3 regions of the Nocardioides sp. GXQ0305 genome follow, and region 3 is predicted to be linked to each of the others. Evidence: predicted binding sites of a transcription regulator. Region 3 holds the regulator's gene; each other region holds the start of a gene.
What was found. Region 3 encodes LexA, which represses DNA repair genes until DNA is damaged. Its sites were predicted from a motif close to TCGAACANNTGTTCGA; they were not measured.
Positions count from the first base shown of each region.

Region 1: ACQ1X7_RS05430 (DUF222 domain-containing protein) is a predicted target of LexA. The motif match lies at 1,381-1,396, and genes of this name have one in related genera.
Region 2: ACQ1X7_RS10690 (DUF222 domain-containing protein) is a predicted target of LexA. The motif match lies at 2,303-2,318, and genes of this name have one in related genera.

Region 1 is NZ_JBNYXG010000002.1:121,799-127,757, reverse strand. It holds gene ACQ1X7_RS05430 (DUF222 domain-containing protein) at 108-1,367, opposite strand; RNA gene ssrA (transfer-messenger RNA) at 1,497-1,868, shown strand; gene ACQ1X7_RS05420 (dihydrofolate reductase family protein) at 1,974-2,528, opposite strand; gene ACQ1X7_RS05415 (carbon-nitrogen hydrolase family protein) at 2,649-3,557, shown strand; gene ACQ1X7_RS05410 (class I SAM-dependent methyltransferase) at 3,617-4,390, shown strand; gene ACQ1X7_RS05405 (hypothetical protein) at 4,431-5,816, opposite strand.
Region 2 is NZ_JBNYXG010000003.1:429,949-435,907, reverse strand. It holds gene ACQ1X7_RS10695 (ATP-binding protein) at 1-2,141, shown strand, start outside; gene ACQ1X7_RS10690 (DUF222 domain-containing protein) at 2,332-3,546, shown strand; gene ACQ1X7_RS10685 (NAD-dependent succinate-semialdehyde dehydrogenase) at 3,560-5,020, opposite strand; gene ACQ1X7_RS10680 (M24 family metallopeptidase) at 5,049-5,959, opposite strand, start outside.
Region 3 is NZ_JBNYXG010000001.1:595,470-601,428, reverse strand. It holds gene ACQ1X7_RS02930 (LysM peptidoglycan-binding domain-containing protein) at 262-606, opposite strand; gene lexA (transcriptional repressor LexA) at 852-1,565, shown strand; gene ACQ1X7_RS02920 (MXAN_6640 family putative metalloprotease) at 1,724-3,358, shown strand; gene ACQ1X7_RS02915 (ATP-dependent DNA helicase) at 3,362-5,338, opposite strand; gene ACQ1X7_RS02910 (DNA alkylation repair protein) at 5,389-5,959, shown strand, end outside.

The sequences.
Region 1 (5,959 bases), on a different contig from region 3:
CGCCGACCCGGTGCCGGCGTCTCTCCCAAGACGCCCTGGCGTCGGCGGGAGGTTGCCCTGCGCCTTCAGGTTCCTCGTCCCCCGATCCGTGGGCAAGCAGACGGTCGTCACGTCCGCCTGTGGAACACGACGCCGCCGTCGGGCCGCGTCCGGTGGTCGTAGGCGGGGTCGTGGATCCGGCGGTGATGGAAGCCGCAGAGGGGGACCGCCTCGGACAGGTCGGTCCGGCCGCCAGGCCCCCACGGGCGTCGGTGGTGGAGCTCACACCAGGCGTACGGGCGTTCGCACCCGTCTGCGGCGCACGTGGCGTGGCAGGTGGCGAGCGCGGTGCGCTGCGCCTCGGTGAACAGCCGCGAGCTGCGGCCGAGGTCGAGCGGCTGGGACCGGCCGCCGAGGACCGCGGGCACCAGTCCGGCCTGACAGGCCAGTCGCCGTGCCTCGGACGCGGACACCAGGTCGCCGGTGTCGAGGCCGGCGGCCCGGAGCCGCTCGCGGAGGGTCTCCAGGTCGAGAGTGACCACGACCGTGGCGGCGACCTTCCCGTGGAGCCGGTCGGTGGGCAGGTGCTCGAGCAGCTCGACCAGCGCCAGCCCGGCCCGATGGGCCGGGTCGCGACGTCGCTCGGGGTCGCCCGCCTGGGCCGACGAGGCGCCGAGACCGGCGCGTCGGGGAGCGGTCAGCGCGTGGATCGCCTTCTGCAGGATCGACCCCGCGAGCAGCGGCACCGTGAAGTGGCCGGAGATGGTGCCGTCGCCGTTGTCGTGGAGGGTCAGCCGGGTGCGGTCGAGCGCGCGCTGCTCCTCGTCACGCACCAGTGACTCCTCGTGGGCGTCGACCTTCGCGCAGTCGCGTTCGACGGCCTCGAGGGCCCGCCTGGCGACCCGACGGAGCCGCACCGGGTCGAGGGTCTTCGCCTTCTCGACCAGCCGCTCCTCCACGCGGTCGACCTGGCTGGGGGAGAGCGAGTCGGGCAGTCGTCGGGTCGCCTCGGCGATGACCGTGGCGTGCTCGGTGGACATCGCACCGTCGTCGAGGGCGCGGCCGGTCGCCCTCATCCCGGAGCCGAGGTCGGCCGCGAGCCGGACGTCACGCGCACACCGGGCAGGTGCGCCGTGCGTGCGAGAGGCGAGCCAGGCGCCGGTCGACGCGTGCCCCGTCGTCGCGGCCACGCGCGAGGAGTCGGCGAGGGACAGCAGCCTCAGCCTGAGCGCCTCCAAGCGGCGTACGGCGCGCTCGCACTCGACCACCAGGCCGGCCACGCCGCCGGCGTCGTCGACCGGCCCCAACCCGTCGAGCGCCTCATGGACGGCAGCAACCACCGCGACCGGGTGGCCGGGGTCGGCGTGGAGGTCGAGTGCTGCGGTCATGCCTCCATTCTATTCGAACAAGAGTTCGAACGACAGGGTGTTGTCAAGGCCTGTGGAGAGGGAATGCGCGCGACGGCCGTGGGCGTTGGGCCGTAGACTGCGTCGAGCAGTTCGATTGACAACACCACAGGGGCTGATCGGTTTCGACTTGGGACGCTAGTTCCAGGGGAAGCGGGTCGAGGAGCCAGCGTCATCTCGTAAACGATCGCTGGAAACCATAGTTGCCAACTCTGAGCGCAACGACTTCGCTCTCGCCGCCTGATTGCGGTGATCGAAGGGTCTGACCGGGCACCCGTCCTCGTCCCGGACCCAGGCCTCATCTAGAGGACTCGCTGCTCATCTCCTGTCAGGAGGGGTGAGCGGGACTCTTTCCTGACTGAGCCCGTCGGCGAGGTGTCAGTGCCAGCGCCGGGGCCGAGAAAAGCGACACCACTGACTGCACCCGGAGAAGACCTGGTTCGGCGCTCGAGGACGCGGGTTCGATTCCCGCCAGCTCCACCCAACCAACCACGGCCGCCCATCTCGATGGGGCTCGAGGAAACGGCTCCACCGGCGCGTCCGGTGGAGCCGTCCTCGCGCAGGCGGGGCTCCGGCTCGGCCGGCGAGTCACCTGTGCCGCACGGCATACCGAAGCAGCGCCACCCCGGAACGGAACGTGTCCGACCCGAGCAGCTCGAGGCGTGGCATCGAGGTGCCTTCGGGGGCCAGGGCCTTGCCGCGTCCCTGGACGGCAGGGAAGACGAGCAGCCGGATCTCGTCGACGAGCCCGGCCGCGAGCACGGCGTGCGCCAAGGTGATGCTTCCGCACAACGTGATGTCACCGCCGTCGGAGTCCTTGAGCCGACGCACCTCCTCGACCGGGTCACCGGAGAGGATCGTCGAGTTGCGCCACTGCGCGTCCGTCAGCGAGGTGGAGACGACGTACTTCTGCACCCGGTCGAGGTACGCACCCGCGGGCTCGTCCGTATGCTGAGGCCAGTAGCCGCGGAAGTCCTCGAAGGTCTGCCTCCCGACCAGGACTGAGCCGGAACTCGCGCCCCAGCGCTCCATCCCGTCCAGCCATTCCTGGATGCCTCCCTCCGGCGACGGGTTGAACCAGTCGTCGAGCATCTCGATCCGCCCGTCGGCGGTGATGTTCTCGGTCAGCAACAGACGGCGCATGACACCGGTCTACCAGCACCAGGAACGTCGGGCTCGGACTGCGTCGAGGCAGCGTGGGGCCGTGGCGCAGCGCCCCCGAGGACCCAGTGACGCGGGTCCCGGGCGCCGTACCCTGCTGACATGGAGACCCAGTCCGCACTGCCCACGGTCCGGGTGGCTGCGGTCCAGGCGATGCCGGTGGTCCTCGACCTGGAGGCCAGCCTCGAGAAGCTGCTGGGCCTCGTCGCGGAGGCCGCCGGACAGGGAGCCCGGCTCGTCGTGTTCCCGGAGACCTTCCTCTCGCTCTACCCGTCGTACGCGTGGGCCCACCTGCCGGGCGGCGACGGCGACGCACTGTGGGAGCGGCTGTGGGCCAGCTCGGTCGAGGTCCCCGGTCCCGTCGTCGACCGGCTCGCCGCCGCGTGCAGGGAGCACGACGTCATCTGCGCCGTCGGCGTCAACGAGCGCGAGACCGAGCGCCCGGGCAGCCTCTACAACACGATGCTGCTCGTCGGGCCCGACGGCCTGCTCGGCAAGCACCGCAAGCTGATGCCGACCTACCACGAACGGCTCTTCCACGGTGTCGGCGCCGGCGACGACCTCCAGGTCGTCGCGACGGACGTGGGTCGGCTCGGAGGGCTGATCTGCTGGGAGAACCGGATGCCGCTGGCGCGGTGGGCCGTCTACCAGGGGGGTCCCCAGATCTGGCTGGCGCCGACCGCCGACGACTCGGAGGGGTGGCAGGCCACGATCCGGCACGTCGCCATCGAGTCCGGCGCCTTCGTGGTGTCAGCGCCCCAGTACATCCAGCGCGCCGCCTTCGGCGAAGACTTCGCCTGGCCGCTCCCCGACACCGAGGTCTTCGGCCGCGGTGGCGCGGCCATCGTCGCGCCCGCGTCCGGCGAGGTCATCGCTGGCCCGCTGTACGACGCCGAGGGCATCGTCGTCGCCGACTGCGACCTCCGGGAGACGCTCCACGCCAAGCGCTGGTTCGACGCGGCCGGCCACTACAGCCGCGCCGACGTGCTCTGGCCGAGGTCGGACCGCTGACGCTGGTCGGCCATCGCGTACGCCGAGCCGGTCGTCGCCGCTCGGCCTAGCATGAGCGCGTGACGGAGCTCAGGGCCGCCGCCCTGGCGCGGAACCGGGCGCTGTGGGCGGTCATGAACGAGCGATTCACCGACGCGGCGGCCGAGGACATGTGGGCCCGTGAGCAGATGGTCTGGGGGCTCTTCGCGGTGCCGGAGCGAGACCTGGGGGTCCTGGGGGACGTCGACGGGCTCGACGTGGTGGAGGTGGCGTGCGGCACCGCCTACTTCTCGGGGTGGCTCGCGCGTTCCGGTGCCAGGACGGTGGCCGTCGACGTCTCGCACGAGCAGCTGATGACCGCACGCAGGATGCAGCACCAGGTGGGACCGGTGTTCGCCCTGGTCCAGTGCGACGGGGAGCAGCTCCCGCTGTCCAGCGGATCCTGCGACCTGGTCGTGAGTGAGCACGGAGCCGCGGCGTGGTGTGACCCCGAGCGCTGGCTGCCCGAGGCGGCCCGGGTCCTGCGACCGGGAGGTCGCCTGGTCTTCCTCACCAACAGTCTGCTGTCCGCGTTGTGCGTCCCGACCGGGGAAGGGGTGGCGGGGGAGCGCCTGCTGCGGGGTCAGCGTGAGGCCTACCGAGTGGCCTGGCCGGGAGGTGGCGTCGAGTTCCATCCCTCACACGGGGACTGGGTGCGGCTGCTCCGCGCGGCGGGCTTCGTGGTCGAGGCGATGCACGAGCTCTACGCGCCGTCCGACGCCGCCGACCACGACTTCTACGAGATCGTGTCGAAGCAGTGGGCGACCCGGTGGCCCGCCGAGGAGCTCTGGGTGGCGACCCGTCCGGCGACGTGAGCGGACCAACGCCACCGCGACCCCGAGGAGGCGCCCACGCCTACGAGGCCGCGGCCGGCACGCCGTTCTGCTGCCAGTTCCAGACGGGCGCGAGGGCCTCCTCGTTGCCGAGGACCGTCGCGAGGACCCGCAGCTGGTCGACGTCGACGCCGGAGTTCTTCATGGCGTCGCTGGGGGCGTCCGGCTCGGGCATCGCCTTGAGCAGGTCGGTGGCGGTGCGGATGCCGACGCGGCGCAGGGCGATCCGGGTGCGCACGCCGCTGCGCGGGTCCAGGCACGCCGATGGTGCTCCGGCGCGCTGCGCGGCGAGCAGCTTGCGGTCGACCGGCTCCAGGTGGATCAGCAGGAAGGCCTGGTCGACCCAGTCGACGAGCCGCCCGACGGGCACGCGCGTGTGGAGGATGACGTCCACCAGGTTCATGGTGGTGAGGTTCTGCATGTCCTCGACCCCCTCCTCGGTCAGCCGGGCCTCGTACCAGACGTTCAGCCCGTCGAGCTGGTCCAGCGGGTAGTCCGGCGACAGCTGCGGGACGACGACCCGCAGCGCCTTCGAGGCCACCCGCTGCAGCGCCTGCAGGCCGACGAGCGGGAAGAAGCCGACGACGAACGCGGTGACCATCTCCGTGTTGCTCAGGGGAGTCCCGGGCGCGGAGCTGAGCGCGAAGAACTGGTGCAGGACCGCCACGATCAGCAGCACCAGGACGATGCGGAGCACGACGCCGGCGTACGCGCTGGGCCGGAGGTCGCTCTGGTAGAAGCGGCGGATCAGCATCGTGATGGCGAAGGCGTACGCGCCGAGGAAGCCGAACTTCAGGGCGTCCCAAGGGCCCGACGGCGTCAGCACGAAGTCGGTGTCCCACAGCACGGCGGCCCATCCGACGGCCAGCACCGTGGTGCACAGGAACACGGGGAAGAGGGTCTCCACGGACACCCGGAAGTTGTCGTTGTCCGAGGGGTCGGCCCCCAGGCTCGACACCCGGCGTCCGTAGTAGGCGTCGAACTTCTGCCGGTAGACGTTGGACTCGGCCGCCGTCCCGGTCACGATGTCGCTTCCGGCAGTCGCTCCCGGGGGAGGGGCCGGCAGGTTCGCCTTGTCGTCCCACCCCATCCGGTGGAGGTGCAGCACGTACTCCGCCCACAGCACGCCGGCGCGCAGCCCGAGGAAGCGGACGTAGAGCCAGCCGGGCACGAACGCGAGGCACCAGAGGCCGAACAGCTTCAACGCGCCCTCGGCCCACACCTCGGGATCCGGGAAGGTCTGCTGCGGGATGACGTGCGCCAGCATGACCGTCCCGACGGCCACCACCCCGATGAGGACGTTCATCCACGCGGCGACCGCGGTCCGGTAGATCACCGAGGACTTCAGCGCGTCGCGGACGCGGCCGGGCAGGCCTGGCGCGCCGACGGCCTGCTTTCCGATGCTCACGGTGGTCACGGTCCACCCGCCTCCCCTCGGGGGTGCCCGGTCCTCGGTCACCCCTAGCAGAGAAGAGGCGGGTCAGTGCCCCTCGGATACATGCCCGCCGTACCGACCTGCGGCGCGGCCGCACTGTCGACCGCCTGCATCGC
Region 2 (5,959 bases), on a different contig from region 3:
GCGCCAATCCCCGTGCGCTGCGAGCCCTCGTGGCATGCCTTGGCGAGGAGCCCTTGGAGTCGCTCATAGAACTCGAGCCTGACGCATGGGAGTTGCGCGACGAGGTTGTTTCTCCCGCGTTGATCCAGAAGCTCGAGACGTATTTCTTGACGCGTACATTGGACCAGTTGGATAGCAACGCACTCGTCCTGCTCGAGATGCTGTCCATTTATCGAAAGCCGTTCCGCGGCGCGGCGATCGAGCGACTGTCGAACGTGGTCGCAAACGTTTCATTGGCGAGAAGTCGTCTCGCAAGCAGATATCTGATCGATGTTGATCGGAACTACTACACCCTCCATCCCATCATTAGACGGCTGGCACGAAAGCGGATAGCTGAAGACCCGAAGCGAGAGCAGAATGCCCACCGTGCCGCAGCGGATCACTTTTCGAGGAGCCTCAGGCGTCCGACGGGCCCCGCAAAACTCCATCTTGTGGGTGAGACCTTCGTTGAGGCTCGGTATCACCTGCTCGCTGCTGGCCGAGACTCCGACTTCGAGGCCCTCGCCTCGGACTACAGGCGTGAACTCCTTGCCCAATACCGTAGTCCTACAGCAATGCCAGCCGACGAAACTTCTCGGAGACATCTCCTATCGACTCTCCAAGGTGCGCTCGGAGCCTCAGATGACGGGTACTCAGCGCTCCGGGTTCTGCTCGCGCGGCTCCTACTGGATCGAGGACAGCACGACGGCGATCGCCTCGCACTCCGTCAACTAACGCTCGCGTCAAGAGACTCCAAGGATCCGTACTGTTGGAAAGCCCGCCTCGAGTTGACGCTTAAGTTTGAAGGCAACACTGCTGGCCGGGCGGTTGCCGAGCAAGCGCTATCTGCACTCAATCCAGCTAACGCTCGTTATCCAGTGCTCGGCTACGCTGCCGGTCTAATCCGAGCCAATGACCCTGTCTTGGACACTCAGGCGCTGGATTGGCTCGATCGCCATCGGGATAGCGTGCCCCGCGATTCGTCGTATGGACTGTTTACTGCCGCAGCTTTCGTCTTGTCGCGCAATCGGCGTCGACCTGAGGCGGTCGATGTCTTGCTAGTTGGTCATGAACATGTTGGCGGTCAAGACCCGAACGCCTGGCGACTCTTAGAAGAAGCAGCATTCATCGCCGCAGCAACTAGAGATCAGGATGGTCTTGCACGTGTTCGGGCGAAGGCCCTGACAGATCGCCGCGAAAGTGACCTTGTCACTCTGTGCGACGTCCTCACGCTCCAGTCCGCTGGCCGGTGGAGCGAGGTCTCGGCAGCCGTCGGAAACTGCCGCTCACTCTCTGTCGTGGCGCAGAGCGCGTTTTCGCTCTTGTGCTCGGGCGATCCAGGCGGCGCTACGACACTGCTCACACAGCAGGACGTCGGCCAGAACCGAACTGGGGCGTGGCTCCGTGCGCTGGTCGCCCTCTGCGCCGGGCGTCCCGACATTTATGCGGCGGAGATCCAGACTTGCGTCTCCGCGAGATTGGGCCCGGCGCAGTCCCCAGATCCGGCCCTATGGCTGTCCGTCTGGGACGAGGTCCCCCATGGGGTGGAGAACTTTCCTGCCTTCTACTTCCCGAGACTCCCTCAGTCCCTAACGGGGCTCGATTTCGATCTCGTTCGCCTACCCGAAGACGGATCAGCTACCTCAGCTGTAGACCATGAATTGCTGCGGCTGCCAACCGTGCAAGATTCGAAGTCCTTCGATGATGCCATCGAATGTTCTGACGACTACACCACAATGCCTTCCCTAATCACTGTGAACGGAGATCTTATTATGAGTAAGGACATTTATAACGTTGCGGGGCAGGCAGGCGCCGTCGGGCGAGGTGCCTCCGCGCCTGGGGCGACGTTCAATCAGGTGGTGTCTCAGATGAACGCTGCGCAACTCATGGAACTCACTACGGAACTCTCGCGCCTACGCGAAGCCATGCGGGAGGCTGCGACCACGCCGGAAGAGGACATGGCGGTGGCAGAGGTTGCTCGCGCGGAGGTTGCAGCGCGCAACGGCGACACCGACGACTGCGAGCGAGCGTTGTCCCGCGCTGGTGGATGGGCTTGGAAGACCGCAAACGCCATCGGGACATCCTTGGCAGCTGGCGCTCTGAAAGCCGCACTCGGTCTCTAGCGTGCTGCGTCGTGTCGAAGCAGAATGCCTTGGCGTTGCGTGCGCTTACGCCACAACGGCGTACTCGATGCGTTAGTCATTCTGGGCGGAGTGGGCGCGGCTGCGGGGACAACGGAATCCGTCGCGGGGCTGTCAGAACCCGCGGGATTCCACACTGGTGTTCGAACATGTGTTCGAGTAGACTGTCTCCATGACAGCGGTCCTCGACCTTCACCCGCACCCGGGCCACCCGGGTGTGGTGGTCGCGGGGGTGCACGAGGCGCTCGACGGGCTCGGGCCGGTGGAGCTGGAGCCGGGGGAGTACGCCGCGGTGGTCACCGACGTCGACCGGGCCGTGCGGCGACTCGAGGGGCTGAAGCTGCGGCTGGTCGCCGCCGCGGAGAAGGCGCAGGTGCCCCAGCAGTCCGGCGCCCGTTCCGCCGGTGCCTGGGTCGCCCGGCAGACCCGCTCCGGGTCGGCCCGCGGGGCCCGCGACGCCCGGCTGGCCGGTGACCTCGACAGCCGGCTGCCCGACACCGCGGACGCGCTGGGCGAGGGGGAGATCTCCGGCGAGCACGCCGAGGTCATCGCCCACGCCGTCCGCCGACTCCCCGCCGGCCTCACCCCCGACCAGGTCGCCACCGTCGAGGCCTCCCTGGTCGGGAAGGCCAAGCGGCTCGACCCCCACCAGCTGCGCCGCGCCGCCCGCCGTGCCCTGGCCGCCGTCGAGCCCGACCCGAGGGTGGTCGACGCCGAGGAGGACGCCCAGGTCACCGACGAGGAGGAGCAGGCCAGGGCCCGGAGCCGCCTCACCCTCCACGACAACGGCGACGGCACCACCACCGGACACTTCACCGTCCCCACCCTCGCCGCCTCGATCCTGCGCAAGGTCCTCGACGCGATGACCGCACCCCGCCGCACGCCCGGCCGGACCACCCGTGGGGGCCCCGGCACCGACTGGGCTCACGCCCGCGGGGAGGCGTTCAGCCAGGTCCTCGAGCACCTCCCGGTCGACCACCTCCACGGCAAGGTCGCCGCCACCGTCGTGGTCACCCTCGACCTCGAGGTCCTCCGAGGCCAGCTCAAGGCCGCCCGCCTCGACACCGGCGACCTCGTCTCCGCCGCCGAGGCCCGCCGCCTCGCCTGCCAGGCCGGCCTGGTGCCCGCCGTCCTCGACGGCCCCAGCCTTCCCCTCGACCTCGGACGCCAGAAGCGCCTCTTCACCGAGGCGCAACACCTCGCCGGCGCCACCCGCCACACCAGCTGCGCGGCCGACGGCTGCCAGGTGCCCTACGCCTGGTGCGAGCTCCACCACCGACGACCCTGGGCCCCGGGCGGCCCCACCGACCTGCGAGACATGGTCCCCCTGTGCGGCTTCCACCACCGCCGGATCCACGCAGGCGGGACGGTCCCCCTCCGCACATGAGCGAAGGACGGACTCACCAGGTGACGGCGACGTACTTGCTCTCCAGGTAGTCGAGCATGCCCTCGTGGCCGCCCTCGCGACCGATGCCGGACTGCTTCGTGCCGCCGAAGGGGGCGGCCGGGTCGGACACCAGGCCGCGGTTGAGGCCCACCATGCCGGCGTCCAGCCGCTCGCTCACCCGCAGACCACGGGCCAGGTCGCCTGTGTAGACGTAGGAGACCAGCCCGAACTCGGTGTCGTTGGCCATCGCGATCGCGTCGTCCTCGTCGGTGAAGGTCAGCACGGGGGCCACCGGGCCGAAGATCTCCTCGCCCAGGATCTCCGAGCCCAGCGGTACGCCGGTCACCACCGTCGGCTCGTAGTACCAGCCCGGCCGGTCCGGGCGCCGTCCGCCCGTCACCACCCGGGCCCCCGCCGAGACCGCCCCCTGCACCAGCTCGTCGACCTTGACCGCGGCCTCCTCGTTGACCAGCGGCCCGACCTGCGTGTCGTCGTCGGTGCCGGGGCCCAGCGTCAGCGCCGACATCCGCTCCGCCAGCCGCTGCGAGAAGTCCTCGGCGACGTCGGCGTGCACGTAGAAGCGGTTGGCGGCGGTGCAGGCCTCGCCTGCGTTGCGCATCTTCGCCACCATCGCGCCCTCGACCGCCGCGTCGAGGTCGGCGTCCTCGAAGACCAGGAACGGCGCGTTGCCGCCCAGCTCCATCGAGCAGTTCACCACCTGGTCGGCCGCCTCCTTCAACAGCACCCGGCCCACCTCGGTCGAGCCCGTGAACGACAGCTTGCGCACCCGCGGGTCGTGCAGCATCGCCGAGACCACCTTCCCGGAGCTGCGGGAGGGCAGCACGCTCACCACCCCCTCCGGCACCCCGGCGTCAGCGAGGATCCGGGCCATCAGCAGCGCCGTCAACGGGGTGTCGGACGCCGGCTTCAGGATCACCGGGCACCCTGCCGCAAGAGCCGGGCCGATCTTGCGGGTCGCCATCGCGGCCGGGAAGTTCCACGGCGTCACCAGCACCGCGATCCCGACCGGCTGCTGCAGCACCACGATCCGGTTGGCCCCCGAGGGCGCCGTCATCACAGTCCCCGCCGCCCGCACCGCCTCCTCGGCGTACCACCGGAAGAACTCCGCGGCGTACGCCGTCTCTCCCCGGGCGTCCGGCAGCGCCTTGCCGTTCTCGAGCGAGATCAGGTGGGCGATCTCGTCGGCACGTGCGGTCATCAGCTCGAAGGCACGGCGCAGGACCTCGGCACGCTCGCGGGGAGCCGTGGCCGCCCACGCCGGTGCCGCCGCCTCGGCGGCCGCGACGCACGCCAGCGCGTCCTCGACGGTGCCGTCGGCCACCGAGGTCAGCACGTCGCCGGTCGCCGGGTCGAGCACGTCGAACCGGCCGCCGTCGGAGGCCGGCGCCGCCCGACCCCCGATCCACAGGTCCAGCGGCAGGTCGGCCAGCGCGGAGAGCGAGAAGTCGCCCACGGATCACACCTCTCAGTCAGGGCCCGGGTCAGTAGGGGTTGGCGACGAACAGCTCCTGCGCCGGGAAGAGGGTCATCACCTGGGGCCCGTCGTCGGTGATCACGATCTCCTCCTCGATCCGCGCGGCGGAGACGCCGTCGGAGGCCGGGCAGTAGGTCTCGAGCGCGAAGACCATGCCGACCTGCAGCTCGATCGGCTCCTTCATCGAGTTCAGCCGCGAGATGATCGGCCGCTCGTGCAGCCCGAGGCCCAGGCCGTGGGCGAACTGCAGCCCGAACGCCTCCATCTCGCTGTCGAAGCCGAACTCCTCGGCCTTCGGCAGCAGCATCGCCACCTCGTCGGTACCGACACCGGCCTTGATGCCCTCGATGCCCCGGTCCATCCACTCCCGTGCGCGCGTGTAGGCGTCGCGCTGCGCCGGCGTCGCCGACCCGACGGTGAAGGTGCGGTAGTAGCAGGTCCGGTAGCCGTTGAAGGAGTGGATGATGTCGAAGAACGCCTGGTCCCCCGGCCGGACCAGACGGTCGGTGAAGTTGTGCGGGTGGGGGTTGCACCGCTCCCCCGAGATGGCGTTGATCGCCTCGACCTGGTCCGAGCCCATCTCGTAGAGCCGCTGGTTGGCCAGCGCCACGATCTCGTTCTCCCGTACGCCGGGCTTCAACGCCTCGGTGATGTCCTGGTAGACACCGTCGACCATCGCGGCTGCCTGGTTGAGCAACATCACCTCGTCGGCGTTCTTGATGCAGCGCGCGTCGAGCATCGACTGCTGGGCGTCGACCACCCGCAGCCCCTGCCGCTCCATCTCGAACAGGAACGGCGGCTCCGCGATGTCGACGCCGACCGGCAGGTCGGCCACGCCCGCCTCCACGAGCAGCGACCGGATCTCCGAGACGGCGTCGGCCATCAGCCCGACCGACGGCGCCACCGCCCCCCGGAACC
Region 3 (5,959 bases):
CGGCCGCATCGGGTCCGGCCGCCACTGCCGACGAGCTCGCTTGTGGACAACCCGTTGTGCCCCGGATCCGGGTCACCAGGTGGCACGGATCCGGGGCACAAAGCCGCGAGGGGTGAGCCAGCGTGTGGCTCACCCCTCGTCTTCCCCGGCCCCTTCGAGACGGTCGCTGCGCGACCTCCTCAGGAACCACCATCGGCAGCCGCTGGGGTCGAGGCAGCGGCGGCCGATGGGAGCTATTCAGTTGTGGTCTCGGGTGGTCGGTCAGGACTCGACCGGCACCCGGAGCTTCTGGCCGGCGTAGACCACGGAGGTGTCGAGCCGGTTGAGGTCCTCGATCTGCTCGACCATCGCGGCGACGTCGCCGTCGGTGGTGACGCGGGCGGCGATGTCGTAGAGCGTGTCGCCGGGCGCGACCTGGACCACGAGCGTGGCCTCGGGGGTGCCCGGCTGCTCGGTCGCGACCGAGCCGCCGCCCCAGAGCACACCCAGGGCCAGCACCAGCAGCAGCGCACCGGCGAGCACCACCAGCCGGCCGCGTCGCGTCAGCCGCACCTGCGGCGAGCGGAGCCGGAGCGTCGGGGTGGGCGAGAGGGTCATCGTGCTCATCGGGACCTCCTGGGGAAGTGGCGGTCAGCCTGGTGGTCTGTGCTGTCGATCGGAGCCTGACGGAGACCACTGACAACCAGTGGATCGAGCAGGTGTTCGATCGAACACGTGTACGACGTTAGAGCACGTGTTCGAATCGAGTCAAGAACCTGTTCGAACGGATTTCTCCGACGCCGACGAGGGAGGCCGACACGCTGTTCGAACAGGTGTTTGAAATCCCGGGGCCGTGGTGGGACCCTGCAGCCATGCCGAAGAAGAAGCTCGCCGAGCTGCCCGACGGTCCCCCGGACGCGACCGGGCTGACGCCGCGCCAGCAGAAGGTGCTCGCGACGATCAAGGACTCCATCGAGAAGCGCGGCTACCCGCCCAGCATGCGCGAGATCGGCGAGGCGGTCGGGCTGACCAGCTCCAGCAGCGTCGCCCACCAGCTCAAGACGCTGGAGGAGAAGGGCTTCCTCAAGCGCGACCCGAAGCGCCCGCGGGCGCTCGAGGTGTTCCTGCCCGAGGTGATGGCGGCCCGGCGCTCGATCGGCGGGGCGGAGGAGACGGCGTACGACGAGACGGGCGTCGGCGACGCGATGCCGGCGGCGTCCTACGTGCCGGTCGTCGGCCGGATCGCGGCCGGAGGTCCGATCCTGGCCGAGGAGCGGGTGGAGGACGTCTTCCCGCTGCCCAAGCAGCTCGTCGGCGACGGCCAGCTGTTCCTGCTCGAGGTCAAGGGCGACTCGATGGTCGACGCGGCGATCTGCGACGGTGACTACGTCGTGATCCGCCAGCAGCCGACGGCCGACAACGGCGAGATCGTGGCCGCGATGATCGACGGCGAGGCCACGGTCAAGACGTTCCAGCGGAAGGCCGGCCAGGTCTGGCTGCTCCCCCACAACGACGCCTACGACCCGATCGACGGCACCCACGCCACGATCCTCGGCAAGGTGACGGCGGTGCTGCGGCGGGTCTGACGCGACGCTGGCACAGGTGGTTTCGAGACGGGCGCAGAGCGCCCTCCTCAACCACCGGCCATCGGCAAACGCCTGCTTCGTGAATCGCCGGACGAGGGTGGGCTAGACGGGTTAGGGTTTGCCGGTCTTCGCCTTCCCGGACAAGGAACTCCCACCTGATGCGTCCCCGCCTGCTCACCGCGCTCGCCGCCGGTGCGCTCACGTTGTCCCTGCTCGGCCCGACCGGCGCCCAGGCCGACGACCCGGACGTCTCAGCCCCGACGCCGCCCGACACGACCACGGCGGAGGAGGCCACCGAGGTCCTCGAGGAGGCCGAGGAGCTCTTCGAGGAGCGCCCTCCTGCTGAGGCCCAGGAGTTGCTGGCCGATGGGGGACTCGACGCCACCATGGTGCTCAACGAGCTCCTGCGGGCACGGCCTGACCTTTCTGCGCAGCAGCGCCGGCGGGCTGACGCTCTGCTGGCTCGACCGACCGACGGCGCCTCCGACCCCTTCGGCGACGGGTACCGCAGGCGAGAGGCGAAGCCCGTGTGCGGCGGAGCGATCTGTGTCCACTACGTGCGCCGAACAGCCGACGCGCCGCCGCGTCGGGATTCCGACGGCGACGGAATCCGCGACGCCGTCGAGCAGACACTTCAGATCACTCGTGCCGTTCACAGCACCTTTGTGAACTCCGGCTACCGGCGACCCGACTCCGATGGTCGGCGCGGCGGGCGCAGGGGCAAGGTCGACGTCTACCTCGCCAATATCGACGAGGACGGCTACTACGGCTATTGCGCGAGCGACCAGCGTCAGGCGCCTAGCGGCACGTCCAATCGATGGGCGTACTGCGTCGTAGACGACGACTACGCAAGGTTTGCGACCCCGGAGATCACGGCGCTGGAGAACCGGAAGGTCACGCTGGCTCACGAGTACTTCCATGCCGTCCAGTACGCCTACGACGCCTTCGAGGACGGTTGGTTCATGGAGGCGACCGCCGCATGGGTTGAGGATGAGATCTACGACTCGGTGGACGACAACCGGCAGTACCTCTTGGCCGGACAGCTGGGTTCACCTCGGGTCGCACTCGACCGGTTCGACACGTTCGGAGGGGATGGCTACGGCCACTACGGGAACTGGATCTGGTTCCGCTACCTGACAGAGCGCTGGCCCCAGGAACTGGGAACGTTGCCCCGGTTCGTCCTAGAAGCCTGGCGCGGTGCGAGCGGCCGCCGCGGGGCCGCGAACCTCTACTCCACCCAAGCCATCAACGCCGCACTCAACGACCGCGAAACGAACTTCACGGAGGCGTTCGGGGACTTCGCCGCCGTCAACCGAGACCCGGCTCTCAACTACGAGGAGGGTGGGGCCTATGAGGCCGACCCCCCCTTCCCGATCCCGGCGGCGCGGATCCGAACGCACCCCATATCCGCGACCTCTGAGCCGGTGGGGGATGCGGTGACCGTGGACCATCTCGCCTCGGGGACGGTGGGGTTCGTGCCCGTCGAGCTCGCGGAACCCGGCTGGACCCTCACGGTCTCTGCCACCCTGCCGCCCGCGACGGCGCAGTCGGTCCGCCTTCTGGTGCATCAGGCCGACGGCACGGTGACGACGGCTGAGCTCCAGCCGACGGGGGAAGAGGTCAGCGCGACCGTACCCTTCTCCACCGACGATGTGAGCGACGTCGAGCTCGTGGTCGTGAACGCCAACCGACAGATGACGTGCTGGAAGAACCGTCCGTACGCGTGCAGCGGGATTCCGCGCGGCGACGACTTGGTGACGAACTACAGCACCTCGTTGCAGCCGCCTGTGTAGCGGTCACCCGGCGGCGAGCCGGGCCAGCGCCTGCCGGACCACGGCGGGGTCGGTGGTCTGCCACATCGGCGGCAGGCTCGCCCGCAGGAAGCCGCCGTAGCGAGCGGTGGCCAGCCGCGGGTCGAGCACGGCCACGACCCCTTGGTCGGTGGTGGTGCGGATCAGCCGGCCGGTGCCCTGGGCGAGCAGCAGCGCGGCGTGCGTGGCCGAGACCTCCATGAAGCCGTTGCGGCCCTCGCGGTCGGCCGCCCGGGCGCGCGCCGACATCAGGGGGTCGTCGGGGCGGGGGAACGGGATCCGGTCGATGATCACCAGCTGGCAGGTATCGCCGGGCACGTCGAGCCCCTGCCAGAGGCTGAGCGTGCCGAAGAGGCAGGTGTGGGGGTCGCCGACGAACTGCCGGGCCAGCTCGGGCAGCTGGGCCTCGCCCTGGGCGAGCGTCGTCAGGTGGGGCAGCCGCTCGCGCACCACCGCGGCAGCCGCCTCCGCCGCCCGCCGGCTCGAGAACAAGCCCAGCGTCCGCCCCTCGGCGGCGTCGACCAGGTCGACGATCTCGTCGAGCTGGGCCGCGCCCAGGCCGTCGCGGCCGGGCGGCGGCAGGTGGCGGGCCAGGTAGAGGATCGCCTGCTTCCCGTAGTCGAACGGCGACCCCACGTCGAGGCCGCGCCACGGCACCACCGAGTCGCCGGCATCGTCGGGCTCGGCGCCCTCCTCGGCAGGCTTCAGCCCGAGCGAGGTGGCGATCGCCGAGAAGTCACCGCCGAGCCGCAGCGTCGCACTGGTGAACACCACCGTCTTGTCCGACAGCAGCTTGTCGCGCATCGGCCCCCACACCTGCAGGGGCGCCACGTGGAGCCGCGCGGGAATCCGATCGGTGGGCTCGGAGAGCCACAGCACGTCGGACTCGACCTGCGCGGCCATCCGCTCGGCCGTCGTGAAGATCTCCTGCACCGAGCCGCGGGCCTGCTGGCGACCGGCGTCGCCCTCCTCCTTCTCGCTCTCGCGTGGGTACGCCGACAGGCAGGCGCGGGCCGCGTCGCGGACCAGCACCAGCGCGTCGGACAGCGCCTCGGGGACCTGGTCGAGCCGCCCGGCCTCGGTCTCGGCGATCGCCGTCGCCAGCGCGTCGCCGGCGTCGGCGAGGTCGTCGGCCGCCGACCCGGACGACTCCGTGTCGACGTGCTTCTGGGAGCGCCGGGCCGCGCGGTCGACGTCGGACGGGGCGAGCTCGTCGGTCGCCGCCTGGGTGACCCGGGCGACCACCTCGTGGGCCTCGTCGATCACCACCACGTCGTAGTCGGGGATCATCGGCACCCCCTCGATCGCGTCGATCGCCAGCAGCGAGTGGTTGGTCACGACCAGGTGGCTGCGGTGGGCCTCCTCGCGCGCCACCTCGACGAAGCACTCCTGCCCGAACGGGCACCGGCTCGCCCCGAGGCAGTCGCGATGGCCGACGCTGACCTGCCGCCACTCGCGGTCGGTGTGGCGGGGCGCCCGGTCGCGCTCGCCGCTGCCGCCGTCGTCGGCCTCCTTCTCGGCCCACGCCCGGAGCTCGAGGACCTTGCTGGCCATCGACCCCTCGGGCACGTCGACGAGGGTGCCCTGGTCGTCGGGCACGCCCTCGCGGATCCGGTGGAGGCAGGCGTAGTTGGACCGGCCCTTCAGCACGGCGTACGACGTGTCGACGCCCTGCTCGCCGACCGCCTCGACCAGGCGCGGGATGTCGCGCTCGACCAGCTGGTGCTGGAGCGCGAGGGTCGCGGTGGCGACCACGACCCGGTCACCGTGGAGAAGGCTCGGGACCAGGTAGGCCAGCGACTTGCCGGTGCCGGTGCCGGCCTGGACGAGCAGGTGACGGCCGTCGTCCATCGCCTCGGCGACCGCCTGCGCCATCGCGACCTGGCCCTCGCGCTCCTGCCCGCCGAGCGCCTCGACGGCGTGGCCGAGCAGCTCACGGACGCGGGGGTCGGGCTCGGGCACCCGCGCACTCTAGCCACGCCGTCCGACACGGCCGCCTACGATCCCCAGGCATGGGCACCCCTCCCCTGCTGGCGGCGATCCGGGCGGACCTGGAGACCGCCGGCGACCCGGAGCGGGCCGAGGCGCAGCGGGCCTACATGCGCTCGGAGATGCCGTTCCACGGGGTGTCCTCACCGGAGCTCAAGCGGCTGCTCCGGCCGCACCTGGCGGCGTACGCGCCCGGGGACCGGGCGACCTGGGAGCGCGACGTGCGCGAGACGTGGGACGGCGCGACCCACCGGGAGGAGCGGTACGCCGCAATCGCCCTGGCGCGGCACCGGGTGGCCCGGCCGTGGCAGGACCCCGACGTGCTGCCACTGCACCGGCACCTGGTCGTGACCGGGGCGTGGTGGGACCACGTCGACGTCGTGGCCAGCCACCTCGTCGGTGGCGTGCTCCGCGGCCACCGGCCGGCGACCACCCCGGTGGTCCGCGGCTGGGCGGTCGACGACGACCTGTGGTTGCGGCGTACGGCCGTGCTGGCCCAGCTCCGGCACCGCGAGGACACCGACACCGCGCTGCTGGCCGACGTGGTGGAGGCCAACCTCGACGACCCGTCGTTCTGGCTGCGCAAGGCGATCG